4 regions of the Micromonospora sp. NPDC005174 genome follow, and region 3 is predicted to be linked to each of the others. Evidence: riboswitches for the same ligand, from Rfam matches in the RefSeq annotation. Region 3 holds a riboswitch; each other region holds the start of a gene.
The links. A riboswitch is a leader RNA that binds a small molecule or an ion and turns the genes downstream of it on or off. The one in region 3 is predicted to bind cyclic di-AMP.
Positions count from the first base shown of each region.

Region 1: another riboswitch for cyclic di-AMP. It lies ahead of ABZU91_RS12380 (C39 family peptidase); the one in region 3 lies ahead of ABZU91_RS07010 (hypothetical protein).
Region 2: another riboswitch for cyclic di-AMP. It lies ahead of ABZU91_RS20820 (NlpC/P60 family protein); the one in region 3 lies ahead of ABZU91_RS07010 (hypothetical protein).
Region 4: another riboswitch for cyclic di-AMP. It lies ahead of ABZU91_RS17900 (hypothetical protein); the one in region 3 lies ahead of ABZU91_RS07010 (hypothetical protein).

Region 1 covers NZ_JBEXIJ010000008.1:163,427-170,670, reverse strand. Annotated here, with positions in the region: gene ABZU91_RS12385 (hypothetical protein) at 1-741, shown strand, start outside; cyclic di-AMP (ydaO/yuaA leader) riboswitch at 1,026-1,166, shown strand; gene ABZU91_RS12380 (C39 family peptidase) at 1,400-2,248, shown strand; gene ABZU91_RS12375 (alpha/beta fold hydrolase) at 2,385-3,131, shown strand; gene ABZU91_RS12370 (CDP-glycerol glycerophosphotransferase family protein) at 3,128-4,798, opposite strand; gene ABZU91_RS12365 (bifunctional cytidylyltransferase/SDR family oxidoreductase) at 4,841-6,349, opposite strand; gene ABZU91_RS12360 (ABC transporter ATP-binding protein) at 6,495-7,244, opposite strand, start outside.
Region 2 covers NZ_JBEXIJ010000019.1:1,884-9,127, reverse strand. Annotated here, with positions in the region: gene ABZU91_RS20830 (NlpC/P60 family protein) at 1-619, shown strand, start outside; gene ABZU91_RS20825 (N-acetylmuramoyl-L-alanine amidase) at 679-2,634, opposite strand; cyclic di-AMP (ydaO/yuaA leader) riboswitch at 2,870-3,006, shown strand; gene ABZU91_RS20820 (NlpC/P60 family protein) at 3,019-4,059, shown strand; gene dcd (dCTP deaminase) at 4,120-4,698, opposite strand; gene ABZU91_RS20810 (pyridoxamine 5'-phosphate oxidase family protein) at 4,776-5,324, shown strand; gene ABZU91_RS20805 (zinc metalloprotease) at 5,402-6,385, opposite strand; tRNA gene ABZU91_RS20800 (tRNA-Gly) at 6,588-6,661, shown strand; gene ABZU91_RS20795 (hypothetical protein) at 6,736-7,244, opposite strand, start outside.
Region 3 covers NZ_JBEXIJ010000004.1:120,160-127,403, forward strand. Annotated here, with positions in the region: gene ABZU91_RS06985 (heavy metal translocating P-type ATPase) at 1-703, opposite strand, end outside; gene ABZU91_RS06990 (hypothetical protein) at 716-1,666, opposite strand; gene ABZU91_RS06995 (copper ion binding protein) at 1,681-1,890, opposite strand; gene ABZU91_RS07000 (metal-sensitive transcriptional regulator) at 1,986-2,282, shown strand; gene ABZU91_RS07005 (heavy metal translocating P-type ATPase) at 2,287-4,248, opposite strand; cyclic di-AMP (ydaO/yuaA leader) riboswitch at 4,940-5,071, shown strand; gene ABZU91_RS07010 (hypothetical protein) at 5,075-6,097, shown strand; gene ABZU91_RS07015 (carbonic anhydrase) at 6,176-6,865, opposite strand; gene ABZU91_RS07020 (MarR family winged helix-turn-helix transcriptional regulator) at 7,024-7,244, shown strand, end outside.
Region 4 covers NZ_JBEXIJ010000015.1:37,648-44,891, forward strand. Annotated here, with positions in the region: gene ABZU91_RS17865 (cellulose binding domain-containing protein) at 1-82, shown strand, start outside; gene ABZU91_RS17870 (hypothetical protein) at 314-721, opposite strand; gene ABZU91_RS17875 (hypothetical protein) at 859-1,002, opposite strand; gene ABZU91_RS17880 (STAS domain-containing protein) at 1,392-1,754, shown strand; gene ABZU91_RS17885 (hypothetical protein) at 1,770-1,955, opposite strand; gene ABZU91_RS17890 (SRPBCC family protein) at 2,086-2,538, shown strand; gene ABZU91_RS17895 (hypothetical protein) at 2,585-3,112, opposite strand; gene ABZU91_RS17900 (hypothetical protein) at 3,203-4,222, opposite strand; cyclic di-AMP (ydaO/yuaA leader) riboswitch at 4,276-4,407, opposite strand; gene ABZU91_RS17905 (SGNH/GDSL hydrolase family protein) at 4,663-6,498, shown strand; gene ABZU91_RS17910 (cation diffusion facilitator family transporter) at 6,606-7,244, opposite strand, start outside.

The sequences.
Region 1 (7,244 bases), on a different contig from region 3:
ACCGAGGTGCCCCAGGCCGCCGCCATCTGGTCGGCCCTGTTCCTGCTGGCGCTGACGGTCCTCGCCGTACTGGTGGCCCGCCCGGAGCGGGACTCGCCGGCGGCCGACCCGACGCCGCCGACCCCCACCGCCCGCGAGCTGGCCGCCGCGGAGATCGCCGACCTGCGCCGGTACGCCGAGGAGGTGGCCGTCGCCGCCGCCCGAGCGGCGCGGACCGCCCGACGCCGTCGCGCTGACTGGCTGGTCGCTCAGGACGAGGCGCAGCAGGCGTGGACGGCGTACGACGAGGCGGACACCGCGGCCCGCCGGGTCGCCACCGCAGGGGCGTTGCCGACTCCCCGGACCCCGCACACCCCCGGCGAGTACGCGGCCCGGGAGCGCTATCTGCACCGAGCCGCGATGGCGGCGTACTGGCGCGGGGAGCTGACCATGGCGCAGCTCGGTGACGTGTTCGGGCACCGGCGTGGCTGGGACCCCCGCCGACACCCGGTGGAGCAGGAGGTGCTGCTCGTCCGGGCGATCCGTGACGCGAGGCTGGCGGAGCACCGGGGGGCCGTGCAGCGGGAGCGGTCGGCCTGGCGGGACGCGGAGGTGGCCGCCGAGTCGGCGCGCACCCTCGCCGAGGAGGCGTACGCGGCGGCGGTGCGGTCGCGGCCGGGCCCGGCACGGTCACGGCGTACGGCGACGCGGGCGTCCCGTACGGCAGTCGTGGCGCGCTGGCGTCCGGCTCGGGCGGGTTGAGCCCGATCCGTTATGTGAGGCGCGCCACCGGCGGCGGAATCGGGCGACCGGCATCATCGGGGGCCATTGTTCCTGGCATTGCGGCGGCGTTGTCGGCGGCCTGTCCGGTTGTCGCCCACAGGTCCCGGCGGAACCGGTTGTCCCATCGAGTCACGTCAGCGGCAAGACGCGCAGAAATTGCGGGGCTAATCGATGTTTACGCAGGTGGGCGCGGCTTGGCAGAGTGCCCACCGGCCAGTACTGTCGTCCCGTCCGGTGCGGTAACCGATCGCAGGAGGCGACGCCGCGCCGACCCGCTCAATCGTGATCAACGAACCGGGGACCCACAGTAAGTCCGGGGTGAATCCGCGAGCCACGGCCCGCGGTAGGGCGATCTTCCCGCCCGAATCCGTCAGCTAACCCGGTAGGCGGTGACGGAAGGAGTTCCATCCTCGTGCAGCACCCCTCGACCCCACAGTTGTTCCCCCGCCTCCACGGCGTCGCGGTGTCCCCGCTCATCCGCCTCGTGACGGTGAGCTGACCCCCAGGGTCACCGCCTTTCCCGCCCGGCCGTGCCGGGTGTTCCCCTGAGCGGTCCACCATCCGCGGGCCACGGCCCGCGCGCTGGCGCCTGCCCGGATACCGGCCGAGCCCCGGTGTGCCGCTCACCCCCCGAACCGTGGAGGACCTCGTGAAGCACACCCTGAAGCGCCAGCTCCGTCGTCTCGCGACCGAGCGCCCGTACCAGATCGTCGCCGCCTCCGCCGCGGCCCTCGCGATCGCCACCACCACCGGCGCCCTGGTCGCCGGCGCCGCCGACGCCCCGGCCGGCCAGCACACGCCGACCACGGTCGCCGAGATGCGCAGTGACACCGTCGCCTCCCGTGGCGAGGTCCGGTCCGCGGCCCCGTCGCCGAGCACCGCGCCGAGCACCGCCGCCCCGGCCACCAGTGCCGCGTCGCCCGCCGCGAAGGCCACGAGCAACCCGGACCTCACCCGTAAGCCGACGCCGCCGAAGCCGCCCGCGACCAAGGTGCTCGACTACGACTACGAGGCGCAGAACACGTACTACAACTGCGGCCCGGCGGCCACCCGCAACGCCCTGAGCGCCAGCGGCATCGACCGTACGCAGGAGGAGCTGGGTGCCGAGCTGGGCACCACCGAGATGGGCACCAACTCGGCTGAGGACACCACCCGGGTGCTCAACGCCGAGGTGAAGGGCTCCCCGTACCGCACCCGCATGTTCGAGGGCGCGCCCAGCCCGGCCCAGATCGACCGCCTTGCGGCCGACGTCGTCAAGGCCATCACCGACGGCCGGGGCGTGGTGGCCAACGTCGTCGGCGACGCCACCGACACCGACGGCGGTTGGCACTCCTACGGCGGCGGGCACTACATCGCCGTCGTGGGCTACAAGGACAACGGCCGGACCGTGCGGATCGCCGACTCGGCGAACCCGGCCGACCCGGCGTACTGGGTCACCACGATCGACCTGGCCAACTGGATCACCAGCCGGGGCTACTCCGCCTGATCCAGGCGGACACCCCACGACGCCGCGGGCGCCGCGTCCCCACGAGGGGCCGGCGCCCGCGGCGTCTTCGTTGCCGGGCGGCGACCGCCGCTGAACGGCTCTCGTACCGGGCGGCGAACCGTGGGAGACTGCGGCCGTGGCGGAAGAACCGGGTGGTCAAGCCGGCCGTGAGCCGATCCTGTTGCTGCTGCACGGCATGGGGGCGACAGGTGACGTGTGGCTGCCCTGGGCACCACTTCTGGAACAGCACTGGCCCGGGCGGTGGTCGGCACCCGACCTCGCCGGCCACGGCTGGTCGGCGCCACTGCCGTCGTACTCCTTCGAGGGTTTCGCCCAGCGGGTCGCGCAGGGCCTGACCCCCGACGACCGCCTCGTCGTCCTCGGGCACTCGCTCGGTGGTGTGGTCGGCGTGGCGCTGGCGGCCCGCGCCGCCGGACTGCCGGTGGACGCGGTGGTGGGGCTGGGCATCAAGGCGGTCTGGTCACCCACGGAGCTGACCCGTGCGGCGGAGCTGGCAGCCCGTCCGGTGGGCTGGTACGCCACCCGCACCGAGGCCGCCCGCCGCTACCTGCGGGTCGCCGGTCTCGCCGGCCTCGTCGCACCGGACCACCCGATGGTGGACGCCGGCCTGCGTCAGGTCGACGGCCGCTGGCGGCTCGCGATGGACACGAGCGCGTTCGCCGTCGGCGAGCCCGACCTGGCCGGGCTGTTGGCCGCCACCGACGTGCCGGTGGTGCTGGCGCGCGGGGAGCACGACCCGATGGTCACCGACGCGCAGCTCAAGGAGTATGGGGTACCGGTCGTCACGCTGCCCGGCCTCGGGCACAACGCCCATCTGGAGGACCCGGCGGCGGTGCTGGAGCTGCTGGAGCCGTACCGCTAGGCGGGTGCGGGCGCGGGCAGTTCCCGCGCCGACGTCAGCTCCCGGCGGGCCGCGGTCAGGAAACCCTCGGCGTACGACTCGGCCGGGAAGTCGCCCAGGTAGCGGCGGCGGGTGACCCAGCGTGCGTCGGCCAGCGGGTCGGTGTCCAGCAGGGCCGTGAGTACGACGTCCACGTTGGACATGTCGCGCCGCAGCACGTAGCCCGACCCGGCCAGTGGAAAGCGCTCGGTGAACCGGTCACCCTCGTCGCCCATGTCGGTGACCGCGTACGGCTTGCCGGAGTAGAGGTAGTCCGAGATCACCCCGGAGACGTCGGAGATCAGCGCGTCCGAGCGGTTGACGCACTCGGTCAGGCTCAGCTCCCGGGCCGCCGCCCCGGTGACGTGCTGCCGCCCGCTGCGCGCCCGGTCGGCGGCCAGCAGCTCGGTGAGCCGGCTCAGGTGCCGGGCCGACGTCGGGTTCTGCGCGGTGTACGGGTGCGCCCGCAGGATCACCGTCGCGCCGCGCTCCACCAGCCTCCGCAGCAGCGCCTCGGCCACCGGCAGCGAGCAGTAGTCGGCGTCGGCGTGGTGCCCGGTCCAGGTCGGGGTGTAGAGCACCGTCGGGTGGGCGAGCCCTCGTGTCGGCTCCTGGCGTACCTCGATCGACTCCACCTGGGGACGGCCCACCACCACGAACTTCTCCGCCGGGATCTGCACCCCGGCCCGGGCGTACCTGTCGATCGCCGCCGGACCGGCCACGAAGATCCGGTCGAAGATCCCCGACACCGGGTTGGCGCTGGGCGCCTTGTCGCTGTCGCCGTGGTGCAGCTGCACATGGGTGAGCTGGGTGAACCGGATGCAGTGGCTGTTCTTCGCCCCGTGGTTGACGTAGAAGGCCGCCCGCAGGCTCGGCACCAGCGCCTCGTCCATCGCCCGCAGGGTGGGGCAGTAGACCACCGGCGCGTCGGTGGCCGCAGCGAGCGGCGCGAGGAACTCCGGCTCGCGGACCAACACCAGGAAGGGCCGGCCGATCCGTTCGAGGTACGGCAGCCACATGGTGACCTGGTATTCCGAACCGGGTGGCGCGGAGAAGTAGAGCAGGAACTCCGGCTCGTGCCGACGCAGCGCGCGGGCCACCTGCCCACCGCCGGCGGTCGGCCGGAAGCGTCGTCGGGCCAGGTCCAACGCGACGGCCCCGGCGCCGGCGGCCACCAGCAGGCTCGCGGCGAGCGCCACGGCGGCCGGCAGGGTCAGCGCGGCGGCGACCGCCACCACCGCCAGCAGCCCCAGCAGGGCGACGCCGAGCCGGTCGGCGATCAGCGGAGTCCAGGCGCGTACCGGCAGGTTCGCCGCCCGGATCTCCAGGTTGCCCGCGGTGCGCAGCGGCCCCACCAGCAGCACCAGCCCCAGCAGGACCAGGGCCGTGGCGGCCAGCGCCGGATCGAACCCGTCGTCGAGCCGACGGGCGTAGCCGACGAGGACCGCCGCGGCGATCAGCGCGGTCTCGGCGACCAGGTCCGCGCCGGGCCGGACCCGCTGCTCGACGGCCGCCGCCGCCAGCGCGGCGACGGCCAGCGCGAGCCCCCATCCGGTGACGCCGGTGAGGGCCAGCACGACGAATGCCAGCACCGCGAGCCCGGTGCTGAGGCATCGGGCGGCCAGCTTGCGGACCAGGTCACCACGCATGTTGCTCCGTTCGCCGCCGTCGGTGTCGCGGTGCCGTCGGCGTCAGTTCGCGGACGCCGCGGCCGGCGCCTCGGACCGGGCCGGGCCGGACTGCGCCGGCACGGACGGCCCGTCACCGGGTGCCCGGCGTACGTCGATGACCTGACCGGTCAGGTCGGAGATCAACACGTCAAGCGAGGACTGGGCGACGGCCTCCGCGGCCAGCAGGGTGTGCTCCGGCTCCTCGCCGAACGCCCGCGTGCGCATCGGGGTGGCGGTCCGCTCCGGGTTGATGCAGTTGACCCGTACGCCGACGTCGGCCCACTCGTCGGCGAGCGCCTGCGTCAGGTTGACCAGGGCGGCCTTGGTGGACGAGTAGAGGGCGTAGCGGGCCCGACCCCGGGTGTACGAGCTGGAGGTGTAGAGCAGCAGCTGACCCTTGGTCTGCTGCAGGTACGGAAGGGCCTGCCGGGCGATGGTCACCGGACCGACGAAGTTGACCTGCAACACCCGGTCCATCGTTTCCTCGTCCATCTCGGCGAGGGCGCCCTTCTCCAGGATTCCGGCGGTGACCACCACGTGGTCGATGCGGCCGGTCGCCTCGAAGGCGGTCGTCAGCGCGGCCTCGACGTCCTCGGCGCGCTCGACGTGCGTGCCGGTGGTGGACCGGCTGAACGGGAAGACCTGCGCGCCGTAGCGCCGCGCCAGTTCGGTCAGCTCGTGGCCGATCCCGTAGCTGCCGCCGAACACCACGATCGTCCGGCCGGTCAGCTCCTCGGTGTAGCTGCGGTGGTCGGTGAGCCGGGGGGCCTGCGCCGCCGCGAGCTGGAAGAGCTTGTCCGCCAGGTGCACGTCGACCGGGTGGGTGACCTTGATGTTCTCGTCCGAGCCGTCGATCACCTTGATGGGGGTACCCGGCAGGTACCGCAGCACCACGCCACAGTCGTCGGTGGCGGCAAAGTCGGGGTCGTCCTCGGCGATCCGGTACGCCTCGCGGATCGTGGGGGAGCGGAACGCCTGCGGGGTCTGGCCCCGACGCAGCCGGGAGCGCACCGGGATGTCGGTGATGCAGTCGTTCTCGTCCACCTGGACGATCGTGTCGGCGGAGGGGATGGCGACGTCGACGGCGGAGTAGGTCCACAGCGCGTTCACGCACTCGCGGACGATCCGGCCGCTGAGCAGTGGACGGACGGCGTCGTGGAAGAGGATGTTGCAGTCGGCCGGACCGACGGCGTCGAGCGCGATCCGGGTGGTCGCGTTGCGGGTGTCGCCGCCCTCGATCACCTTGGTGACCTTGCGCAGGCCGGCCTTCTCGACGATCCGCTGGGCATCCTCGAGGTGACCGCTCGCCATCAGCACGATGATCTCGTCGATCTCCGGAGCGGACTCGAAGACCGCCAGCGTGTGCTCGATGATCGGCTTACCGGCGATCTTCAGGAGCTGCTTGGGGATGCCGAGGCCCAGCCGGGTTCCGGTGCCGCCCGCCAGCACCACGGCCACTGTCCGCGCGGGCCGCCACGGTGCGGGGGTCTCCGTTGCGGCGTCCGGGCCAGTGGTCTGGTCCTGCGTCATTGCCGGATCCTCACTCTCAGGGTTGCGTTAACGGAAGGTTCCGCCCGAGCGGCGACGGAATGAACCTTAACGCGCGGACCGCGCCGCCCCAACGCGGGCGACGCGGTCCTGGTAGCCGTGTCGATGCCGGGGGTTGGCCGGCACTCTACTTGCTGTTCGCGTACGCCTCGTATGCGCGGATGACCTCGTCGGTGGGGCCGTCCATCCGGATGAGGCCCGATTCCAGCCAGATCGTCCGTTCGCAGGTGTCGCGCACGGAGGAGAGCTGGTGGCTGACCAGGAACACCGTGCCGGCGCCCTCGCGCAGCTCACGCACGCGCTGCTCACTGCGCTTGCGGAAACCCTTGTCGCCGGTGGCGAGAGCCTCGTCGATGAGCAGCACGTCGTGCCTCTTCGCGGCGGCGATGGAGAACCGCAGGCGAGCCGCCATGCCCGACGAGTACGTGCGCATCGGCAGGCTGGCGAAGTCACCCCGCTCGTTGATGCCGGAGAAGTCGATGATCCCCGCGGCCTGCTTGGCGACCTCGTCGGGGTGCATGCCCATCGCCAGGCACCCCAGGACGACGTTGCGCTCGCCGGAGAGGTCGTTGAGCAGCGCCGCGTTCACCCCGAGCAGCGACGGCTGCCCCTGGGTGTGGATCGCGCCCCGGTTGACCGGCAGCAGGCCGGCGATGGCCCGCAGGATCGTGGACTTGCCGGAGCCGTTGCTGCCGATCAGCCCGATCGCCTCGCCCCGGTACGCGGTGAACGACACGCCCTTGACCGCGTGCACCTCCCGCACGTTCGGCGCGTTGGTGCGCTTGACCAGCCGCCGCAGCGCGGCGACCGGGGTGGTGCCACCTGTCGCGCCCTGGTGGACCCGGTAGATGATGTGCGCGTCGTCCACCACCACGGT
Region 2 (7,244 bases), on a different contig from region 3:
CAAGCCGGACACGCTCACCGAGCAGCTCACCCTCCTCGACCGGCTCGCCGCCCAGGAGCGCAAGCAGGTCGCGGGTGTGCTGGCCGTCCGGGCCAAGTACGACGGCGAGAAGCAGAAGCTGGACGCGCTGATCGCCACCCAGACCAAGCAGCAGAACGACCTGGCGGCCAAGAAGAAGCAGATCGACGCCGAGATCAAGAAGCTCGAAGCGTCGATGCCGAAGACCACTGTCAAGACCGCGGGTTGCCCGACCATCAACGGCGTGGTCTCCGCGGCGGCGCAGAAGGCGATCAGGACCGCCTGCCAGCAGGTCGGCGACCCGTACGTCTGGGGTGCGGTCGGTCCTAACTCGTTCGACTGCTCGGGCCTGACCCAGTACGCCTACAAGTCGGCCGGGATCTACCTCACCCACCACACGGGTGACCAGTGGAACGAGGGCAAGGCCGTCTCGCGCGCCGACGCCCGCGCCGGTGACCTGGTCTTCTTTTACTCCGGCCTGAGTCACGTCGGGCTGTATCTGGGTAACAACCAGATGGTGCACGCACCACGCGCCGGCAAACCGGTGATGGTGTCGAGCATCAACACCATGCCCGTCGCGGGGTTCCGTAGACCCGGCTGATCCGCACCAGGCACGACGAACGGCCCCCGGTCACACCGACCGGGGGCCGTCGTGGCTTCTCAGCGGGGTGCGCCCACCGGTGACGGCAGGAGCTGTACGTCGGCGAGGTCGACGTACATGATGCGATGACCGAACTGGATCTGCACGTACCGCTTCTCGCCCCGGATCACCGTCCAGTCGCCGGGGGACGAACCGTCGAACGTGCTGGCCCGGTAGTACTCGCTCTGCAGCACGGTGCCGACGGCGTACCGCTGACCGGCGGCGAGGGTGTACTGCAGTGGCGAGATCGTCTGGTAGGGCACGCCGGCCGGGTAGGCCGCCTGCTCCGGGTACGCCCGCCCGTACACTCCGATCGTCGCCCGGCCGGGCTTCGGGGTGACCACCATTCCGACGGTCCAGGCGGCGGTCGGCGCGGATGTCGGGTTGTGGAACCAGGCCCGCTGTCCGAGGTACCAGATGGCCGTCCAGTCGCCCTGCCGACCGGCCAGCGCGTACGTCTGGCCGGCGGAGGCGCGGGCGCCGTGGTCCGACACGTCCATCGTGTCCGGGGTGCCGTCGGGACGCAGCGCGATGTCGTTGACCAGCGGCGCGTCCGCCGACGGCGCGGTGTGCAGGATCACCGACGACGAGCCGCGCGGCGCGCACGGCGTCCCCGGGGTGACGCAGCCGGTGAACGCCGGCTGGTTGGTCGCGTAGTCGGGGTCGATCCGGACCAGCCCGGTGGCCGGGGTGCCGGTGTCGAGCCGTGGCGCGTGCAGCAGGTCGAGGTAGTGCGTCCAGTCCCAGTAGGGCCCCGGGTCCCAGTGCATCCCCCGCACGGTCGCCGCGGTGGTGCCGGGCACGTTGTCGTGGCCGATGATGTGCTGGCGGTCCAGCGGGATGCCCAGCCGCAGCGCGAGGTGCCGGACGAGCTTCGCCGAGGTCCGGTACATCGCCTCGGTGTACCAGGTGCCCTGCGCGGCGAAGCCCTCGTGTTCCAGCCCGATCGACTTGGCGTTGACGTACCAGTTGCCGGCGTGCCAGGCGACGTCCTTGGTCCGGACGTGCTGGGCGACGTGCCCGTCCACCGAGCGAAGCGAGTAGTGCCAGCTCACATAGGTCGGGTCCTGGACGAGTTGGAGCGTGGTCGCCCAACTCGCCTCGGTGTCGTGGATGACGATGTACTCGATCTTCTGCCGGGCGGGCCGGTCGGAGAGATCGTGGTTGCCGTAGTCGCCGTCGCCGAACGCCGCGTAGGGGGCGGGGATCCACTCACAGGACACCGTGGGCGGGCATTCCAGTCCGTCCGGGCGAGCGAGTCGCCGCAGGCCCAGCCGGTCCAGCCAGGATCGCTCGGGTCGTACGGCGCGGGCCGGCAGCGTGACCCGCTGGCCGTCGTCGGTCACTCGGGTCTGGCCGGTGCCGATCGTGGTGAAGACCTCGTCGGCGAAGGCCGCCGCGGCATCGGCGCTGTCCGCGCCGGCGTAGTGGGCCACCGCGCCGTACCAGGTGGCCGGGTCGGTGCCGGCGCCGACGGGCGCGCCCACCTCCCGTTGGTACGCGGCCAGCAGCGCCGCCCCGCCCCGGATGTTCGTCGTCGCGTCGGTGCGCAGCGCCTCGGTCGTGGCCCCGGTCAGCGTGGCGGCGGCGTCCACGGTCTGCAGGGCGGCGGTGGGCGGCGCGGGGTCGGCGGCCGGGGCGGGCGTCAGAGCGTGGCGGGAGTCGTCGCCACGCGGGTCCTCCCCCGGGGCGTCGTGGTGGCCGCGTCGGGGCAGAGCGGTCACGTGCCGGGCATCGGTCAGGTGCATCGGGCCGTAGCCGCCGCTGGTGCTCGGCGTACCGGCGTTGCTGTCCCAGCGGGACTCCAGGTAGGAGACGCCGAGCAGCACGTCGATCGGGACGCCGTACTCGGTCGCCGCGGCAGCGTACTGCTGCTGGCGGTCGGCGGCGGGCGCAGCGGAGGCGGGGCCGGTGTGCAGTGGTACGGCCGCTGTGGCGGTGAGGACCGCGACGGCGAGCAGGGTCGGACGCTTCATCGAACCCCCTACATGTGAACTGGTGTCAGTGCGGTCACCTTCGCGCCGCACGGGAGTCCACGTCAATACCTTTCCATGTTTCAAAACATGCAGAAAGAAACCTTCACCTACGCTCGGCGGCCCGCTCCAATCGGTACGGAGTGTCACGGACGCGTGGGTTGCGGATCGGTAACGGCCGTCTCTACTCTGGTCATTTGTCGGCCCGGTAGCAGGTCTGCCCATCCCGGGCGGTAACGGACCGACACCGCCGAGTCGCTTCCGAGCGAGCCGGGGACCCACGTTTCCCTGGGGTGAATCCGCAGCCACTGCGGTAGGGCGCCCACTTCCCGCCCGAACCCGTCAGCTAACCCGGTAGGCGGTCAGGAAGAAGGAGTACGGAACCCGGTGGCCCTTGATGCCCCGCGGCCGTCGTCCGAGCGGTCGGCTCCGGCCGACCCGACGTCGATCGCGCCGCGCCCACGCTGGTCCCGCTTCACCACCGCACTCGCCGCCCTGGTCGGCGTCGCCGTCGTCCTGACGGGCAGCGCCACGGTGGCCCAGGCCGACCCGTCCGTCGCCGAGATCGAACGGCAGATCGACGCCGACTGGAACAAGCTCGAACCGATCATCGAGCGGCACAACGCCACCCGAGCCGACCTGGCCCTCAAGCGCAAGCAGGCCGACACGCTCGCCGCTCGCATCGCGCCCCTGGAGCGCCAGGTCGACGCCGCGATGAACAAGGTGAGCGCGCTGGCCGTACGGGCGTACATGGGCCAGAACCTGTCGACCGTCAACACGATGCTCGGCAGCCGCTCGCCGAGTGAGGTGGTCGGGCAACTCGAGATGCTCGACCGGTTCGCCCACAACCAGCAGCAGGACGTCCGGCAGGTCGCCGATCTCCGCGACGAGCTGGCCCGGCAGAAGGCGCCGCTGGACGAGATGGTCGCCCAGCTGACCCGGACCGAGGCGCAGTTGGCGGCGAAGAAGAAGCAGATCAACGAGGAGATCGACCGGCTGCAGAAGCAGCGCCTCAAGGTGTACGGCAACGGCGGCGGCGGTCCGCTGCGTCCGGCGCCCTGCCCGGCCAGCTATCCGGGTGGCGCTGCCGGCATCGCGGTGAAGTTCGCCTGCGCCCAGATCGGCAAGCCGTACGTGTGGGGCGCCGAGGGGCCGGAGTCGTACGACTGCTCCGGGCTGATGCTGGCCGCCTGGGCGAAGGCCGGTGTGTCGCTGCCGCACAACGCCGCCGCGCAGAGCCGGGTGACCAGGAACGTCAGCAAGGGCGACCTGCGCCCCGGTGACCTCGTCTTCTACTACAGCGACATCCACCACGTCGGCATGTACGTCGGCAACGGCTGGGTGGTGCACGCCTCGCAGGCCGGGGTGCCCGTCAAGATGAAGAAGGCCGACGACGGGCCCATCCACAGCTACGGCCGTCCCGGCTGAGAAACGCGGGACGCGGTCGGGGCCCGTCGCGATCCGCTCGCGGCGGGCCCTCGTCGTCTCCTACCTCGTCGGCCAGGCGCGCCAGTTCTGCCAGGAACGACTCGGCGTCGGCCCCCGCTGACCCTGGTAACGCGACCCGTAGACCACCGAGCCGTACGGGTGCTCGGCCGGCGAGGACAGCCGGAAGATGCAGAGCTGGCCGATCTTCATGCCCGGCCAGAGGGTGATCGGCAGGTTCGCCACGTTGGACAGCTCCAGCGTCACGTGCCCGGAGAAGCCCGGGTCGATGAACCCGGCGGTGGAGTGGGTGAGCAGGCCGAGGCGGCCCAAGCTGGACTTACCCTCCAGCCGGCCGGCGAGCTGGTCGCCGAGCGAGATCACCTCCAGTGTCGAGGCGAGCACGAACTCTCCCGGGTGCAGCACGAACGGCTCGCCGTCGGGCACCTCGACCACCGAGGTCAGGTCGTCCTGCTGCATGGCCGGGTCGATGTGGGTGTAGAGATGGTTGTTGAAGACCCGGAACAGCCGATCGAGTCGTACGTCGATGCTGGAGGGTTGGACCAGGGTGGGCTCGAACGGCTCCAGGCCCAGCGTGCCGGCCTTGATCTCGGAGACCAGGTCGCGGTCGGAGAGCAGCATCGGACCACCTTAGCGAGGTGGGCGGTGACCAGCGTGTCGAGGTCGCTCCTCGTACATTTGTTCGATAGAATGCCCGCATGGCTTCCTGGTCCGATTTCGCCGCCGACGAGCCCCGCCTCGCCGATGGGATTCGCGTTCTCCTGCAGCAGTACGGGCCGGGCTTCGGCTACCTGGCCACGGTCCGCGCCGACGGTGGGCCCCGGGTCCACCCGGTCTCCCCGGTCATCACCGACGAGGGTCTGTTCTGCTTCATCATCGACTCGCCGAAGCGCCGCGACCTCGAACGGGACGGGCGCTACGCGCTGCACTCGTTCCCGCCGGAGGAGAGCGACGACGAGGCGTACGTGGCGGGCCGCGCCCGACCGGTCACCGATCCGGTTCGGGTGGCCCGGCTGGCGCAGAGCGCCCGGGCGGAGCCACGGGTCGACTGGCGGCTGTTCGAGTTCACCGTCGACGTGGCGATGCTGACCCGCCGTGAGCAGCACGGCCTGGGCATCGCGGTCGGTCATCCGGCCGTCCAGGTCTGGCTCGATCCGCAGAGCCCGCCGGCGGCGGTCGCGGCTCCGGCCGTACCGCAGACGCGCCCGACCCGCCGCAGCCGTGACGTCCAGTACACGGCCGCCTGACCACGGCCTGTTCCTCGGAAAGACGCCGGTGCCGGCTCCGTCACGAGGGAGCCGGCACCGGATGTACGTGCGGGGTGCTACGCCGCGCGGTACGCGTTCCACGCGGTCAGCATGCGGCTCGCCTGCCCCGTCGTGAACTGGTACATGCACGAGTCGTAGGTGTAGTCCATGAAGTTGGTGATCGGGTCCAGGCCGGTCGCCGAGCAGGTGTTCCGCCCGGTCGGGCACTGGTATGCAGGCGACGCCTCGGCCGGGGTGTCGCTGACGCCGTCGCCGGAGCCGCCGCAGCCACCCTGGAAGGTGTGGTAGAGGTTCAGCCAGTGGCCGATCTCGTGGGTGCCGGTGTCGCCCTGGTTGTAGTTGGTGGCGGTGCCGCCCGGCAGTGACTCGTTCAGCACGACCACGCCGTCCATGCTGCTCAGGTTGCGCTGCGGGAAGGTCGCCCAGCCCAGCAGGTCGTCGCTCAGCTCACCGAGGTAGATGTTGAGCGTGTTCTTGCCGCCGACCCGCAGCGACGACTTCATCGACCGCTCGGCGGACGAGCCGTCGACGATCGGGTACCAGGACGTGTTCGTCACCCGATTGATCTTGTCGAGCCGGAACGCGAAAGCGGTGGTCGCGCCGCCGGTCCCGCCCGCGTAGGCCTGGTTGAGCACGCTGATCTGCGAGGTGATCATCGAGTCCGGGATGTTGCCGCCGGCCCGGGTGCTGTTCTCCTGGATCACGTGCACCACCACCGGGATGGTGACGGTGGCCAGCGTCGTCGCGCCGGCGCCGGCCCGGTAGTTGGCCCGTTCACGCAATGCCGCCGCAAGGTCGGCGTCCCGCTCGCGGACCTGCTTGGCGGTCAGCTCGTTCGGCTCGTGCAGGGCTGCGGCGCCGGGCTTCGCCCGGGCATTGGCCTGGCTGCCGGCCGGCCCCGAACAGGCGCCGCCCGGCGCTGCGGAGGAGGCCGAAGCAGCCGGAACGACGCCCACCGCAGCGGTGCTGAGCAGCAGCGCGAGGGTCGTCGACGCGACACCGGCGACACGCCGGGTCAGCAGGTTGGGACGGAGTCCCATGGGCCCACCTCTTTCTGGCGGCGCGGCAGGGGGTGTGTCACGCCATGGCTGGCAACGTGTGGCAGACGTTACAACCCATCGATGCATTTGAGAACGGCCATATGTTGCCGTCTGGAAACTTCTTCGCGGTGGGCGTGGTCAGCTGGCGCGCGGGGGTGGCTGGGTGCACGGGCGCGACGACTCGGGTACAGTGGTGCCGCTCGCGGGTGTAGTTCAATGGCAGAACATCAGCTTCCCAAGCTGACAGTGCGGGTTCGATTCCCGTCACCCGCTCCACGCACGGAAGCCCTGGTCAGGACACATGTCCCCCCAGGGCTTCCGTCGTTCTGGACCGTGCTGAGATCGTCCGGTCAGTTGAAGGGCTCGACACGCGGCTCGGCGGGGCACACGGGGATGTTGCCGTTGTGCCCCTCGGGCTCCAGCGTCGAGCCCTTCACCCATCCGGAGTACTGGTCGTGAGCGGTGGGGGCGAACACCTGGGTCGCCTTCAGCTTGTTGTTGGGCCAGGCAATCTTGAACCAGACCGTGTCCTGAACCTCGCCCGGCACCCCGGTGAAGTCGGAGTGAGCCAGGCATCGGGCGTACACGGTGGTATTGCCCTTCGCCACGCCCAGCCGGCACTTGACCGTAGGGTCGCAACCGCAGTCCTGTTCCTTGCAGGGGCGCACGACCGCTCCCATGTCGACGCCGCTCTCACCCCAGGTATTGACGGTCCGAAACGGCCACGGCCCGGTTCCGGTGGGAGCCTGATTCGTCGTGGGTAGCGGCTCACCCTGCGGATTGTTGCAGTTGATCTGACTGCCCTTGATCACGCCGCAAGGGCTGTTGTTGACCGTGTCCCCGCTGCCCTTGTCCGGCT
Region 3 (7,244 bases):
CGCGCAGGGCCGCGCCGGCGGTCCGCTTGGACCGGGCCTCGAAGTACCGACCGGCCAGGATGAACACGGTGACCCCGGCGGCCGCCTCCAGGTAGATGTTGCCGGCGCCGTCGCTGCGGTTGATGGCGAAGCGGAACGGGTGGGTCATGCCGGGCATGCCGGCGTCACCGAGGAAGAGCGCCCAGAGCGACCACCCGAACGCGGCGAGCGTGCCCAGCGAGACCAGCGTGTCCATGGTGGCCGCGCCGTGCCGCAGGTTGGTCCAGGCCGCACGGTGGAACGGCAGCCCACCCCACACGACCACCGGGGCGGCCAGCGTCAGCGAGAGCCACTGCCAGTAGTCGAACTGCCAGGGTGGCACCATGGCGAGCAGGACCACCGGCACGCTCAGGACCGCCGAGACCCACAGCCGGGTACGCGGCAGGCGCAGCGGGTCCTCCATCGGCGGCTCGGCGGTCGGCGGTGCCGGCAGCGCAGCCGTGTAACCGGTCTTCTGGACGGTCTCGATCAGGTCGTCCGGGGTGACGTCGGCGGCGTACCGGACGGTCGCCTTCTCGGTGGCGTAGTTGACGGTGGCGCTGACCCCGTCCATCCGGTTGAGCTTCTTCTCGACCCGCGCGGCGCACGCGGCGCAGGTCATCCCCCCGATCGCCAGTTCGATCCGGTTCGGTGCCTCGGGCAGCGGTCTGCTGGTGGTGGTCATCGTCTGGTCCCGTCAGTTGTGCCCGTGCCCGGGGGTGCCGTGGTCGGCGCTCCCGGTCGGCGCGGGTCCGCTCGGGGTGGGCGCGGTCGTGGTGGTGGAGGTGCCGACGACCACGGTGAACTCGGCGGTGTGCACGCGCCCGCCGTGCTGGAAGTCGAGGTAGAGCCGGTAGGTGCCGGACGAGGGCACCTCGGCGAGGAAGGTGACGGCGGGGCCGGGCGGTGTGCGTCCGTCGTCAGGAGTCCCATCCGGGTGCACGTGCAGGTACGCGAGATCACCCCGCCGCAGCGCCACCAGGTGCCCGTACGCCCCCAGGTAGGGCTCCAGGTCGGTGACCGGCTGCCCGGCGCGGCTCACCGTCAGGGTGAGCGCCGAGGTGCGGCCCGGCTGCGGCGCGCCGGCCAGGGTGACCGTGTAACCGTCGACGGTGGTGCTGGTCGCCGGGGCGGGCAGCGGCGCTTCGGTCGGCTCGCCGGGGACGGCCACGTCGACGCCGAGGGTCAACGGCTCGCCCCCGGTCGGGGTGAAGTCGGCGAACGCCCGCCACTGCCCGGCACCGGCCAGCGGGGTGTCGACCCGCCAGGTGCCGTCCGGGGCGAGGTCGGGGTGGACGTGGCGGAAGCCGGACAGGTCCCGGCGGGCGACGATCAGGTGCATCCGCTTGTCGTGCGCCACGTCGTACCTGGTCACCGGCCGACCGTCCGGCCCGTCGATCCGGAACGCGAACTCGCCGGACGGGGCGACGACGGGTTCGAGCGTGTAGCCCCGATCGGAGACGAGCAACCCGCCGGGAACGAGGTCGGAGGTCTCGTCACTCGTGGTGGGGCCCGGGGTGCGGACGACCTCGGGCACGCTCTGCGCGACCGGGTCGGCCGGGTCGACCACCCGACCGACCGCGTAGGCCGCGCCGAAGATCGCCGCAAGGCCGAGGGTGAAGGCGCCCAACCTGGTCACCGTGGTCATCCCGGGCCCTCCGCTCACGCCTCGACGAGGTCGTAGCCGGCCTCGTCGACCGCCGCCCGGACGGCCTCGGTGTCCACGGGCTGCTCGCTGCTGACGGTGACCTGACCGGCGGCGAGATCGACCCGCACGTCACGCACGCCCGCGATCGCGCCCACCTCGGCGCTGACCGCGCTGACGCAGTGCCCGCAGGTCATACCCCGCACCTGGTACGTCGTGTCGACCATCGAACCGCTCCTCTCATCGTACCGGTACCCGGTGGGGGTATCCCGGCAGGAAGGGACGTTACCATACCCCCCAGGGGTACGCTATTCTCGTCGCTATGACCGCACCCACCCCGATCCGCGGGTACACCGCCAGCAAGGACCAACTGCTCGCGCGGCTCCGCCGCGTGGAGGGGCAGGTCCGGGGCATCGAGAAGATGGTCGACGAGGACCGCTACTGCATCGACGTGCTCACCCAGATCTCCGCGATCCAGGCCGCGCTCGACAAGGTGGCCCTGGGCCTGCTCGACGGGCACGCCCGGCACTGCATGCACGAGGGGGCGGCCGAGGGCCGGGCCGACGAGATGGCCAGCGAGATGATGGCGGCCGTCGGCCGACTGATGAAGCGCGGCTGAGCCGTCACTCCCGCTCCGGTTCGAGGCGTACCCGGCGCAGCAACTGGGCGTTGAGCGCCACCACGATCGTGGACGCGGACATCAGCACCGCCGCCAACGCCGGACTCAACGCCACCCCGGCCCAGGCGAGCACCCCGGCCGCCAGCGGCAGCGCCACCACGTTGTAGCTCGCGGCCCAGGCCAGGTTCTGCCGCATCTTGCGGTACGACGCCCGGGACAGCCTCAGCACGGCACCGACACCGCGCGGATCGGACGACGCAAGCACCACCTGGGCGGATTCGATCGCCACGTCGGTCCCCGCCCCGATCGCGATGCCCACGTCCGCGCGGGCCAGCGCAGGCGCGTCGTTCACCCCGTCGCCGACCATCGCCACCGTCAGTCCGCGCCGCTGGAGTTCCGCCACCCAGCTGTCCTTGTCTGCCGGCAGCACCTCGGCGAAGACCTCGTCCACGCCGGCCCGGAAACCGAGGTCGGCGGCCACCGACTCGGCCACCGACCGCGCGTCCCCGGTGATCATGGCGAGGGTGTGGACGCCGGCGGCCCGCAGCTCGGCGATGGCCTGCCGGGCCTCCGGGCGTACCTCGTCGGTCAGCGCGAACGCCCCGAGCACGGTGTCCGGAAGCCGCAGGAGGTACAGCACCACGGCACCGCGTGCCGACCAGCGTCCGGTCGCCTCCCGCAGATCGTCCGGCAGCGGCCCGCCCCGCTCCCGCAGCAGGGCCGGTCCGCCCACCGCGTACTCCGTACCGTCGATGGTGGCCCGCACCCCGCGGCCCGGCAGCGACCGGAAGTCGACAGCCCGCGCCGGGCCGCCCGGCCCGGCCGCCGCCACGATCGCCCAGGCCAGCGGATGCTCGCTGTCGGACTCCACAGCGGCGGCCGTCCGCAACGCCTCGTCCCGCCCCACCCCGGGGGCCGTCACCAGGTCGGTGACCGCATGCCCACCCCGGGTCAGCGTGCCGGTCTTGTCGAAGAGCACCGCGTCGACGGTCCGCATGCGCTCCAACGCCATCCGGTCCTTGACCAGGATCCCGCCCCGCGCCGCCGACGCCGTGGAGAGCGCGACGACGAGCGGGATGGCCAGGCCCAGCGCGTGCGGGCAGGCGATCACCAGAACGGTCACGGTACGCACCACCGCCTGGTCGGGCTCGCCGAGCGCGGTCCAGACCACAAGGGTGAGCACGGCCATACCGGTGGCCACGTAGAACAGCGCGGCGGCGAACCGGTCGGCGAGCAGTTGGGCCTGCCCTCCCGAGCGCTGCGCCTCCGCGACCATGCGCTGGATGCCCGCGAGCGCGGTCTGGTCGCCCAGCGCCTCGACCCGGACCCGGATCGCCGAGTCGGTGGCGACCGTGCCAGCAACCACCCGTTCGCCCACCGACCGGGCGACCGGGCGCGACTCGCCCGTGATCATCGATTCGTCCAACTCGGCGTCGCCGTCGACGATCCGACCGTCGGCAGGTACCCGACCTCCGGGGCGGACCAGCGCCACGTCGCCGACCCTCAGCGCGCCCACCGGCACGCGCTCGACCTGCCCGTCCGCCACCACGCGCTCGGCCTCGTCGGGCAACAACGCCGCCAGTGCCGCCAGAGCCCCTCGGGCCTGCCCGATGGCCTTCATCTCCTGCCAGTGCCCCAGCAGCATGATGGTGACCAGCGCCGCCAACTCCCACCAGAAGTCCAGGTCGAAGGCACCCAGGCTGGTGGCCAGCGACGCGGCGTACGCCACTGTGATCGCCATCGCGACCAGCAGCATCATGCCGGGCGTGCGATCCCGCACCTCCCGTACCGCGCCGACCAGGAACGGCCAGCCACCCCAGAGGAACACCACCGACCCGAGCACCGGCCCCACCAAGGAGCGACCCGGCACGTCCAGCCGGAGCCCGAGCCGGTCCACCACCAGGTGACTGCTCAGCACCACCGGCACGGTGAGCACCAGACAGACCCAGAACCGGCGACGGAACATCGCCGGGTCGTGCCCGGCGTGCCGGTCGTGCCCGGCGTGCCGGCGGTGGTCCGTCGCCGGCGCGGTGTGCCGGTGGTGCTCGGGGTCAGGCGGTGGCGCGGGCATGACTCCACCCTCCCGCCCCCGACGGGGCGGTGTCAGCGGTTCGACCGTCCGACACTCCGCCACGACCTGCGACACCCAGGCGCGCTGGTTAGCATCTTGCGACGATGACCCCTCCGATCCCGCCGAACAGTAGGGCGCCCGTGTCGTCCCGGTCGCGCGCCGCTGCCCGCCAACCGGGCCCGCCGGTCACGTTCCGTGATCGCCGAATCGTCAGCCCGCGAATTGCGGCGCTCGGCACCGCGTTCGTCCCGCAGAGCTGAACCGGACGGCCCGCCGGCACGTACCCCGCACCGGATCGTTGGGAGTCTCGCATTAACCGTCGTCGTCGCGCTGGTGCTGTGGCCGCGAGACGGCGCTTCCCCATCCACCGCCGCCACCGGGTGGCCAGAGCCGAACAGGAGCACGGATACGGCATGGTGACACTCCTCAGCGTGACCGGATCGGGCACCCGCCCTGAGAACCGCGTCACTGGTCACTCAACGCCATGGCGAAATGACGCTTTTAGTCGGCATCGGGACGTAGCTCAGGCGGTGGACTCTCGGGTAACCTCGCTGCCGGTCACCGACGAAGGCGCGCAGCGGCGCCTGCGGTGCCACCGCCCAATCGCCAACCGGCGAGCCGGGGACCCAGGTACGTGGGGTGAATCCGCGACAGCGGTAGGGGCCACTTCCGCCCCGAACCCGTCAGCTAACCCGGTCGGCGGTCGACGGAAGGGAAGATTGTGACGGCACCCCTACGCCGCTGGTTGACGCCCGTGGTGGCCGTGTTCGCCGCGCTGACCGTGCTCGCCGGGCCCCTCCCGGCCCACGCCGCCCCGACGACCCCCACACCGTCCGGGCACGAGGAGGACGGCGACGAGCCCAAGCTGCTCAATGACGTCATCGAGCAGACCAACCGGGACTACGTGGCGGCCAAGTCCAAGCTGGACAAGTCCAAGAAGCGGCAGGTCGAACTGGCGGCCGAGGTCGACCGGGCCAAGGCCGACCTGGCGGCGCTGGCCCCGCAGGTCGGGCAGATCGCCGCCCAGTCGTACCGGACCGGGCGTGTCGGCGCGATCGCGATGCTGCTGGAGAGCGACGCTCCGGACTCGTTCGTCCAACGGGCTGCGGCGCTCGACGAGATGAACATGGTCAACGAGAAGAAGCTCGCCGAGGTCAACGCCGTGAAGGCCCGCGCCGAGCAGGCCAAGCTGGCCCTCGACGCGGAGGTACGGGAGCAGCAGAAGCAGACCGCCCTGATGGCCAAGGACAAGCGCGACGCGGACAAGGCGCTCGCGCTGGTCGGCGGCCAGGGCTTCACCGGTGGCCTGGTCGACGCCATCTCGCCGGTCGCCCGGATCGGCCCGGGTCGCACCGCCGACGGCGAGTGGAAGGCGCAGTCGTGCAGCGAGGACGACCCGACCACCTCAGGCTGCATCACGCCGCGCACGCTGCACGCGTACAAGGAGGTCAAGCGGGCCGGGTTCAACCGGTTCGTGGGCTGCCACCGCAACGGTGGACCGTACGAGCACCCGAAGGGCCGCGCCTGTGACTGGTCGCTGCAGAAGAGCGGCTTCAGCCCGTGGCACAACAACGACACCCGCATGTACGGCAACAACGTGGCCGCATTCCTCATCCGCAACGCCGACCGGCTCGGCATCTACTACGTGATCTGGAACCGGCAGATCTGGATGCCGGCGACCGGCTGGAAGTCGTACAGCGGGCCGTCGAACCACACCGACCACGTACACATGTCGTTGCTCTGACCCGGTGATCAGCAGTCCGAGGGCCGTCCCGCGTTCAGCGGGGCGGCCCTCGGACGTGTTCGGTGCGGACCGGCCGGGTCAGGCGTCGGTCGTCGCGGCCTCGGCCGGTACGGGGGTCACGGGCCGCACCACTCCGGCCGCGAGCCGGTACGACATCCCCACCACCGCGCACCGCCCCCGCGCCACCTCGCCGGCCAGCACGGGGGACTGCTCGAGCAGTGTCTCGACGGTCTGTGCGATGTGGATGTCGACGATGCCGTCGATGTCGTCCACGCCCTCGGCGGTGGCGCGCCGCAGGCTGGGCAGCACGGCGTCGACCACCGCGGAAAGGTGCCCCGGGGGCGCGATGCCGGTGGCGGCGGACTCGCGGGCCGCCTGCACGGCGCCGCACGAGTCGTGACCGAGCACCACCACGAGCGGGGTGCCGAGCACGGTCACGGCGTACTCCACGCTGCCCAGCACCTCCGGCCCGGTGGTGTGCCCGGCCGTACGGACGACGAAGAGATCGCCCAGGCCCCGGTCGAAGATGATCTCGGCGGCCAGCCGGGAGTCGGAGCAGCCGACGATCACCGCGAACGGGTGCTGCCCGTCCGCCACGGCGGCCCGGTGTCCGGCGTCCTGGTTGGGGTGGCGCGGCGCTCCACCGACGAAGCGGAGGTTGCCGGCGGCCAGCTCGGCGTACGCTCGGGCCGGCTCGGTCGTGACCGACGATCGATCGACAGCCCGCTGTGCGCCCGGCTGCCCGCCAGGCGTACCGGAACGGCTCATCCCCGCACCTCGTTTCCACGCGTTTGACCTGCTCAACGGGCTTTGCAGCCGGGCCGGCGGTGGGCACTGGCTCGCGCTCAACGGTCACACGCACCGCAAGATGCGTCAAGATATGCGTGATTTAGATTTCATACGTTGACCGGAGAGGCGGCCCCCCGATGGCGAGCACGGCGGCCGGCGGCGGCCGGAACTGGACATTCCTCACCAACCACGGGCATGTGCTGCTCGCCATCGCCCGCGATCCCACCGCACGACTGCGCGACGTGGCGGCGGAGGTGGGCGTCACCGAGCGGGCCGCCCAGGCCATCGTCGCCGACCTGGAGGCCGGCGGTTACCTGCACCGCACCCGGGTGGGGCGTCGTAACGAGTACACCCTGAA
Region 4 (7,244 bases), on a different contig from region 3:
GGCCAGCACCACCATCGGCTTCCTCGCCTCCTGGACCGGCACCAACTCGCCGCCGACGGCGGTGACCTGCACGAGTCGCTGACCCGGTGGCCCGGCGTCGTCCGGGCCACCCGAGAACACCGGTCCGCCGGGGCTGCCTGAGGGGTCCGGCACCCCGGCGGACCGGGCACAAGCCACCGGCCCAGCACCGCCACCCGATGCGAGCGGGCCCCGCCGACGCGATGTCGACGGGGCCCGCTCGCTCACCGTGTGCCAGGGCGTGTGTCAGAGCCCTTGGCCGGTCTCGGCTCGACCGAGGACTTCGACAAACGCCCTAGTCGTCCAGGCCGACGGGGGAGTTGGGGCGGTCGACGTCGACGAACTCGACGTCGTCCACCGCGCGGTCGTCTCGACTGCCGGCTGCGCGGGCGGCGGAGCCGACGGCCCAGCCGACCGCCGCGCCGACCAGCGCGGCGCCGATCAGCAGCGTCCACGGCAGCGCCGGCTGGCGGCCGGCAAGCGCGTCGAAGGCGCGCGAGGCGCGACGCCGTGCCTCCTCCGCCGCCGAGCCCACCAGGTCACCGGCGCCGTCGGCGAGGTCGCCGCTGCTGCGACGGGCCGACCGCGCGGTGTCCAGGACACTGTCTCCCGCGGAGCTGACGGCGGAGAGCAGTTGCTCCCACGCCTGGTCCGCAATCCGCTCCGGCTTGCTGCGCCGGTCCAGCAGGTTCGTTCCGAACATCGTGGTTACCTCCTCAGGTGCCGAAGCCGCCGGCCACTTCGGACCTCGGCGTCCGTCCAGCGCGACACGGTTCGCTGATTGCGCAGTGCCCCAGGCCGGTCCGGCGCAAACCCGGTCCGGCGTACCCTGCGGCCGGGTCAGCGCACCGCCACTGCGGCCACGCCACGTGCAAAATCGTCGTCATCGTCGTCGTCATCGTCGTCTCCGCCGCCGAAACCGCAGGCCAGTACGAGGGCGAGCAGGAGACCGACGCCGGCCAGCCCGGCCAGTCGCTTGATCATCGAAGGTCCTCTCCGTCACGGTGGGTGCCCCGGCCGATGCTAGACAGCGCCGGCAAGCACCTGGCCGGGTCGCACCGCGCTGGGCTGTGCGACACGCCGAGCCCAGGCCGGGACGGGCGTGCGGGGCGGGACGGATGTCGGGCTCGCCGCGCCGCGACCGCTACCCTGGTCCGGCGACGCGTCGGTTCCGACCGATGGTCGACTGATCAGATAACGAAAAGTATTGAATGATCAGATGCCGAAAAGTGGGGATATGGGCGACTTTGTGCGCCCGGATCCGTGAATTGCTCATCCCGAGGGGTGGCGACCGAGGCCGTTGGAGGAATACTCTCGGTCGCGGCCCGCGTACTGATGAGGCGCCCGGGGGACGGGCGGGTGGAGGTGCTCGCGTGAGCCTGTCGATCGTGAAGTCGGTCCTGTCCGGTGGTGTCGTCGAGATCGCCCCACGGGGTGAGATCGACGTCGACACAGCGTACGAGGTTCGTGAGGCGATTGCGGAGGTGCTGGCCAAGAGCCGGCCGCTCCGCATCGAGCTGAACATGAGGCTGGTCACCTTCATCGACTCCGTGGGCATCAGCGCCATGGTCGCCGGCTTCCAGACCGCCGAGGTCAGCGGCGTCAAGCTGGTCGTCACCGAGCCGAGTCGGTTCGTGCACCGTCAGCTCTGGGTGACCGGCCTGCTCGGTCTCTTCGGCGCGCCGGAGCCCTACTTCGCCGGAGCCGCCACCCGCGAGGTGCTTCCCGGCGCCTGAGTGCGGCCACCACCGTCAGGACTGCTCGTCCAGACCGGTGAGGTCCACGTCGGTCACCTCGGTCACCGCCCCGAGCGCCAGGTTGTACACCTCGTCCAGCTCGTGGCGACTCAGGCGCTCATCGGGCACGTCCACGACCTCCTGCCGGGAGTCGTCCCGCCCGTCGTGCACGTACCCGCCGCTGCCGGAATCGCGGACCACGGCGTCCCCATCAGCCGGCCGTGGTGGGAACGCTGCGCGGATACCGGGACAACGCACGGTGTCCGTCCGGCCGATGCCAGCCGGGCGGGGGTACGGGACCATCGTGCGACCAGCGACGTCGGGAGACGGTGTGCTCAGCAGCGATACCTTCAGCTACACCGTCCAGGCCCGCTGCACACGTGCCGAGGCGGCGGCGTTGTTGAGCGACCTGACGCTTCAGGGTGAGCTGCATCCCCTGATCATCCGGGTCCGCGAGGTGGCGCCTCGTCCGGGCGCCCGCGCCAGCTACACGATCAACGACAGGCTGGCGGCCGGCCCGCTGCGCTTTCGCACCACCTACCAGGCGGACGTGCTGGTCAGTGAACTCGACGAGATCGTCACCGTGGCCCGCCAGTGGCCGGCCACCACCGTGCGCAACCACACCCGGCTGCGTGCCGACTCGGACGGGCTGATCCGCATCGACGTCGACATCACCCTGAGGGCGCCGACACCCCTGTTCCGGTACGCCTTCCGCCAGGCCCGGGCCGCCCACCTCGCCCTGGCGGCACGCCTCGCCACGGTCCTGGACACGCACGCGGCATGATCGCGCTCGATCCAGGAAGGAGTGGCGTCGACGCGGCTCGTGGCCACTACTTCCTGGTTGTCGCCTGACCCAACGCCGCGCCCCGTGCGGGCCGCACCTGCGCCGTGCCGCGCCGGGGTAGGCGTCCCCAGGGCTTGTACGTGGAGAGCACCGTCGCGATGATCATGAGGGTGGTCGACACCGCCGGCGCGATCACCAGGTCGGCGCGGCCCCGGGCGGGTAGCGCGGCGCCCAGCGCGCCAGCCTCCCGCAGGTTCGGGGTGAGCAGGAACAGCACCAGCCCGACCATCACCGTCGTGATGACGAGCTTGATGAGCACCCACCGGTAGCGCAGCAGGCCCCAGGGAGTGAGCAGGGCGCTGGCGACGCCGACGAGCCAGACGAGCACGCTCAGCGGCGCGAAGAGCACGGTGCCGACGAGCCTGGCGACCGGGTAGACCACGTTCGGATCGGCGCCGCGTTGTGCCGCGATGCCGAGAGTGAGCAGCACCAGGTCGGTCCCCAGCCAGCCGAGGGACGTGACCAGGTGCAGGGTGAGCAGTGCCTTGCGGGTGGCGGGCGCGATTCTCGGCATACCGGAATGCTCCCGGCCCGGCCCGCGGTCGTCGTCCGACCGCCGACGACGTCCGGGGTACGCCCGCTGACGTACCCCGGACGGTCCCGGTCAGTACACCGACAGGTGTACGTGGTTGGTGTGGTCGCTGGAGGGGTCGCCACCCGCCCCGCTGTACGACTTCCAACCGCTGCTGGGCAGCCAGATCTGGCGGTACCAGATCACGTACAGCACCGCGAGCCGGTCGGCGTTGCGGATGAAGTACGCGGCCAGGTTGTTGCCGTACGTCTTGTCGGCACCGCTGGCGTCCCCGCCGAACCCGCCCTTCGCCGCGGCGAAGTCGCAGGCCCGGCCCTTGGGGTGCTCGCCGGAGCCGCCGGAGCGGTGACAGGAGACGTAGTGGGTGAAGCCGGCGGCCTTGGCCTGGTTGAGCGCGTGCAGGGTGCGGGGGGTGATGCAGCCGCTGGCCGGGGTGGGGTCGTCGATGCTGCACGACTCGGACGGCCAGGAGCCGTTGGAGTTGCGCGGGGCGGGCTGGGCGTTGGCGGTGGAGGTGCCGCGGTTGGAGCTGGTGTCGGCGGCGGTGGTGCGCGCCTTCGTGGTGGCGACGGTCAGGGCCCGCTCGGCCTGCTCCTTGCGCTTGGCCATCACCTCGACCTGCTTGCGCTGTTCACGGATCTCGCCGTCGAGGGCGACGCGGGTGCGGTTCGCCTCGGCCCTGATGGTGTGCAGGTCCCGCAGCACCCGGTCCTCGTTGGCGGCCACCACGTCCAGCGCGGCCGCCCGGTCCATGAAGCCCTCGGGAGTGTTGCTGTTCAGCAGGGCCGAGACGGTGCCGAGGCGGCCGGTCCGGTACGCGACGCCGGCGATCTCGCCGACCTTGCCGGTGCGGACGGTCATCTCGGCCTCGGTGGTCTTCAGCTTGACCGCGAGTTGCTGTTGCCGCTGGACTGAGGTGTCCAGGGCGCGCTTCGCGTCCAGGTAGCCCTTGCTGGCCGCATCGAGCTGGGCCCGCAGCGCGGGTGTGCCGCCCTCCTCGTCGCTGTCGGGCGCTGCGGCGGCCCGCAGGCCGCCGGGGGGAGCGGCGGTGGCGGCGCCCACCGGGAGCGCGATGCCGAGAGTGACCATCATGACGATCAGGGCCGCGAGTCGGGCGGCGGGTGGTCGTGCTGGTGCCACTACGCATGTCCTTCCGTCAGCCGCCGACCGGGTTAGCTGACGGGTTCGGGACGGAAGATCCCTACCGCTGACGCGGATGCACCCCAGGAACATGGTTCCCCGGTTCGCCCTGTCGGGCGATTAGGCGGCGGCCACCACCGGCGCCGGGAGGCGCCGCCGGGTGGAGGCCGGGACCGAGCTTACCGGTATCCCTGGGGCTGGTTGTAGTCAATGTGACGGAAGGTGTCTCCGCCGCCACCATCGGTCGATGGTCTGCCCTGAGGTCCCTCTCGCGGCTCATGGGTGCTGGAGCGTGCGTCCCGTTTCGGGGACCTCCTGTACTGCTCACGCTGCCGGTAGGGTTTTTTTGTTTGGGCCGAGTGGCCAATCGACTTATCAGGATGGATCTAGTAGTGAAGCTTCGCAGATCGTTGGTTGTCTCGACGGTTGCCGTGCTCGTCGCGGCCGCCGTCATTCAGCCCGGTACGGGCGGCGCGGCGGCGTCCGCCACGACCACGGCAACAACCGCAACCGCAACCGCAGCCGACGGGTGGACCGGTACCTGGTCGACGGCGTACGAGAATGCCGGTGGGGTCTTCCCGGCGCAGACCACGACCCGCCAGATCGTGCGCACGAGCATCGGTGGCACACAGGCCCGACTTCGGCTGTCCAACGTGTTCAACACCAAGGCGCTGACGCTGCAGGACTTCCACGTGGCGCGTCGGTCCTCCGGCTCGTCGATCGTTTTGTCCACCGACAAGGCGGTGACCTTCGGTGGGAAGTCGTCGGTGACCATCCCGGCCGGCGGCGAGGCGGTCAGCGACCCGGTGTCCTTCCAGGTGCTCGCCGAGTCCGACGTGGCGATCAGCTTCTACGCGCCCACCAGGGCCGAGAACGTCTCCAGCAAGCAGTTCGCCTTCTCCGACCAGTACATGGCCAACGGCAACGTCGTCGGCGCCCAGTCGCTGTCGGTGATCCAGCAGTTCTCCAGCTACTTCATCGTCTCCGACCTGGAGGTGATCAACAGTGCCGCGACGGGCGCGGTGGTCACCCTGGGCGCGTCGATCACCGAGGGGCACAGCTCGTCCTACAACACCAACCACCGGTACCCGAACCTGCTGGCGGCCCGCCTCAACGCGTCCGGCCGCACGGTGGGGGTGCTCAACGAGGGCATCGCGGGCAACCAGCTCCTGGGTGTCGGGACCGGGCCGAGCGCGCTGGACCGCTTCGACCGGGACGTTCTCGGCCGGTCCGGGGTACGGTCCGTGATCTTCGCGGACAACCCGATCAATGACCTGGCCAGCGGCCGGGAGCCGACCGGCACGCAACTGATCAACGGACTCCGGCAGCTCATCGCCAAGGCCCACGGCGCCGGCATCGCCTTCTACTGCGCCACCCTCACCCCGTTCAACGGGCACTGGGCCTGGTCCGCGTCCCACGAGACCGCACGCAGCGAATACAACACCTTCGTCCGTAGCTCGGGTTCCGGTTGCGACGCGTACGTCGACTTCGACGCCGCCACCCACGACCCGTCCGCACCGACGAAGTTCCGGTCGGACATGGACTCGGGCGACCACCTGCACCCCAACGACCTGGGTATGGAGGCGATGGCGAACGCCATCCCGCTCACCCTGTTCGGTGCCGGCGCACCGGTTCCGACGCCGCTCACCCTGGCCCAGGCGGTCAACAACGTGGCGGTCTCCGCCGACGCCAACACCAATCCGGCGGACTTCGACGGCGGGGGCGCGAGCTTCTCCGCCGAGGCTCTGGCGACTGCCAAGCTGGTCCGCGGTGCGACTGTCACCCTCAACGGTGTCAAGCTCACGTGGCCGTCGAGCGCCGGTACCGGCCAGCTGGACAACGTCATCGCCACCGGCCAGACCGTCACGGTGTCCGGTTCCGGTAACACCCTCGCGTTCCTCTTCTCGGCGGCTCACGGCCAGGGCACCGGCACCGGCACGATCACGTACACCGACGGCACGACGCAGGCGTTCACCCTGACGTCGCCGGACTGGTTCGTGACCGCGACGCCCGCCGCGCCCACCACGTTGGTGGCCGTTGCCGCCTACCAGAACCGGCAGGGCAACACGCGGTACGACAGCCCGAGCGCGGTGTTCGGTGTCACCGTGCCGTTGGCTTCGGGCAAGACCGTCGCCCGGGTGACGTTGCCGGTCGCGGGCGTCGCTCCCGTGCAGGCGGGGACCCCCACCCTGCACATCTTCGCCGCCGCTGTCGGTACGCGTTCCTGACCGTGCCACCGCCTCCTTGGTGGGGCGGCATCGCCGGGGTCACCGTCCCTGCCTCGCGCGGGGCGGTGACCCCGGCGCTGCCCTGTCGTGGCTGACCGTGGACGACCTCACCACTCGACGGAGCCGCAGACGCCCGGGGCGGCCCCGGGCTCGATCTGCAACGTGGCGTGCTCGATGCGGAAGTCGTCCCGCAGGGCGGTACGCGCCGCGGTGAGCACCGCGCCGACCTCCGCGCCGGGTGCCATGGTCAGGTGCGCGGAGGCCACCTCCATGCCGGAGGTGAGCGTCCAGACGTGCAGGTCGTGCACCTCGACCACACCGGGCACCGCGGCCAGTCGGTCGTGCACGGCGGTGACCTGGAGGTGTTCCGGGGCGGCCTGCACCAGGATGCGGACGGCGGCGCGCCCGAGCCGCCAGGTGCGCGGCAGGATGAACACCCCGATGGCGACCGCGACCAGCGGATCGGCCCACCACCAGTCGGTGACCGCGATGAGCAGGGCCGCACCGATCACGCCGATGGAGCCGAGCAGGTCGCCCAGCACCTCCAGATAGGCGCCCTGCAGGTTGATGCTCTCCCGCGCGCCGGTGCGCAGCAGCGCGAACGCGATCACGTTCGCGAGCAGTCCGAGGACGGCCACCACGAGCATCGGGCCGCTCAGCACCTCGTGCGGGTTCCCGAACCGGCCGATCGCCTCGATCACCACGTAGACCGCAACGCCGGAGAGCAGGGCGGCGTTGGCCAGGGC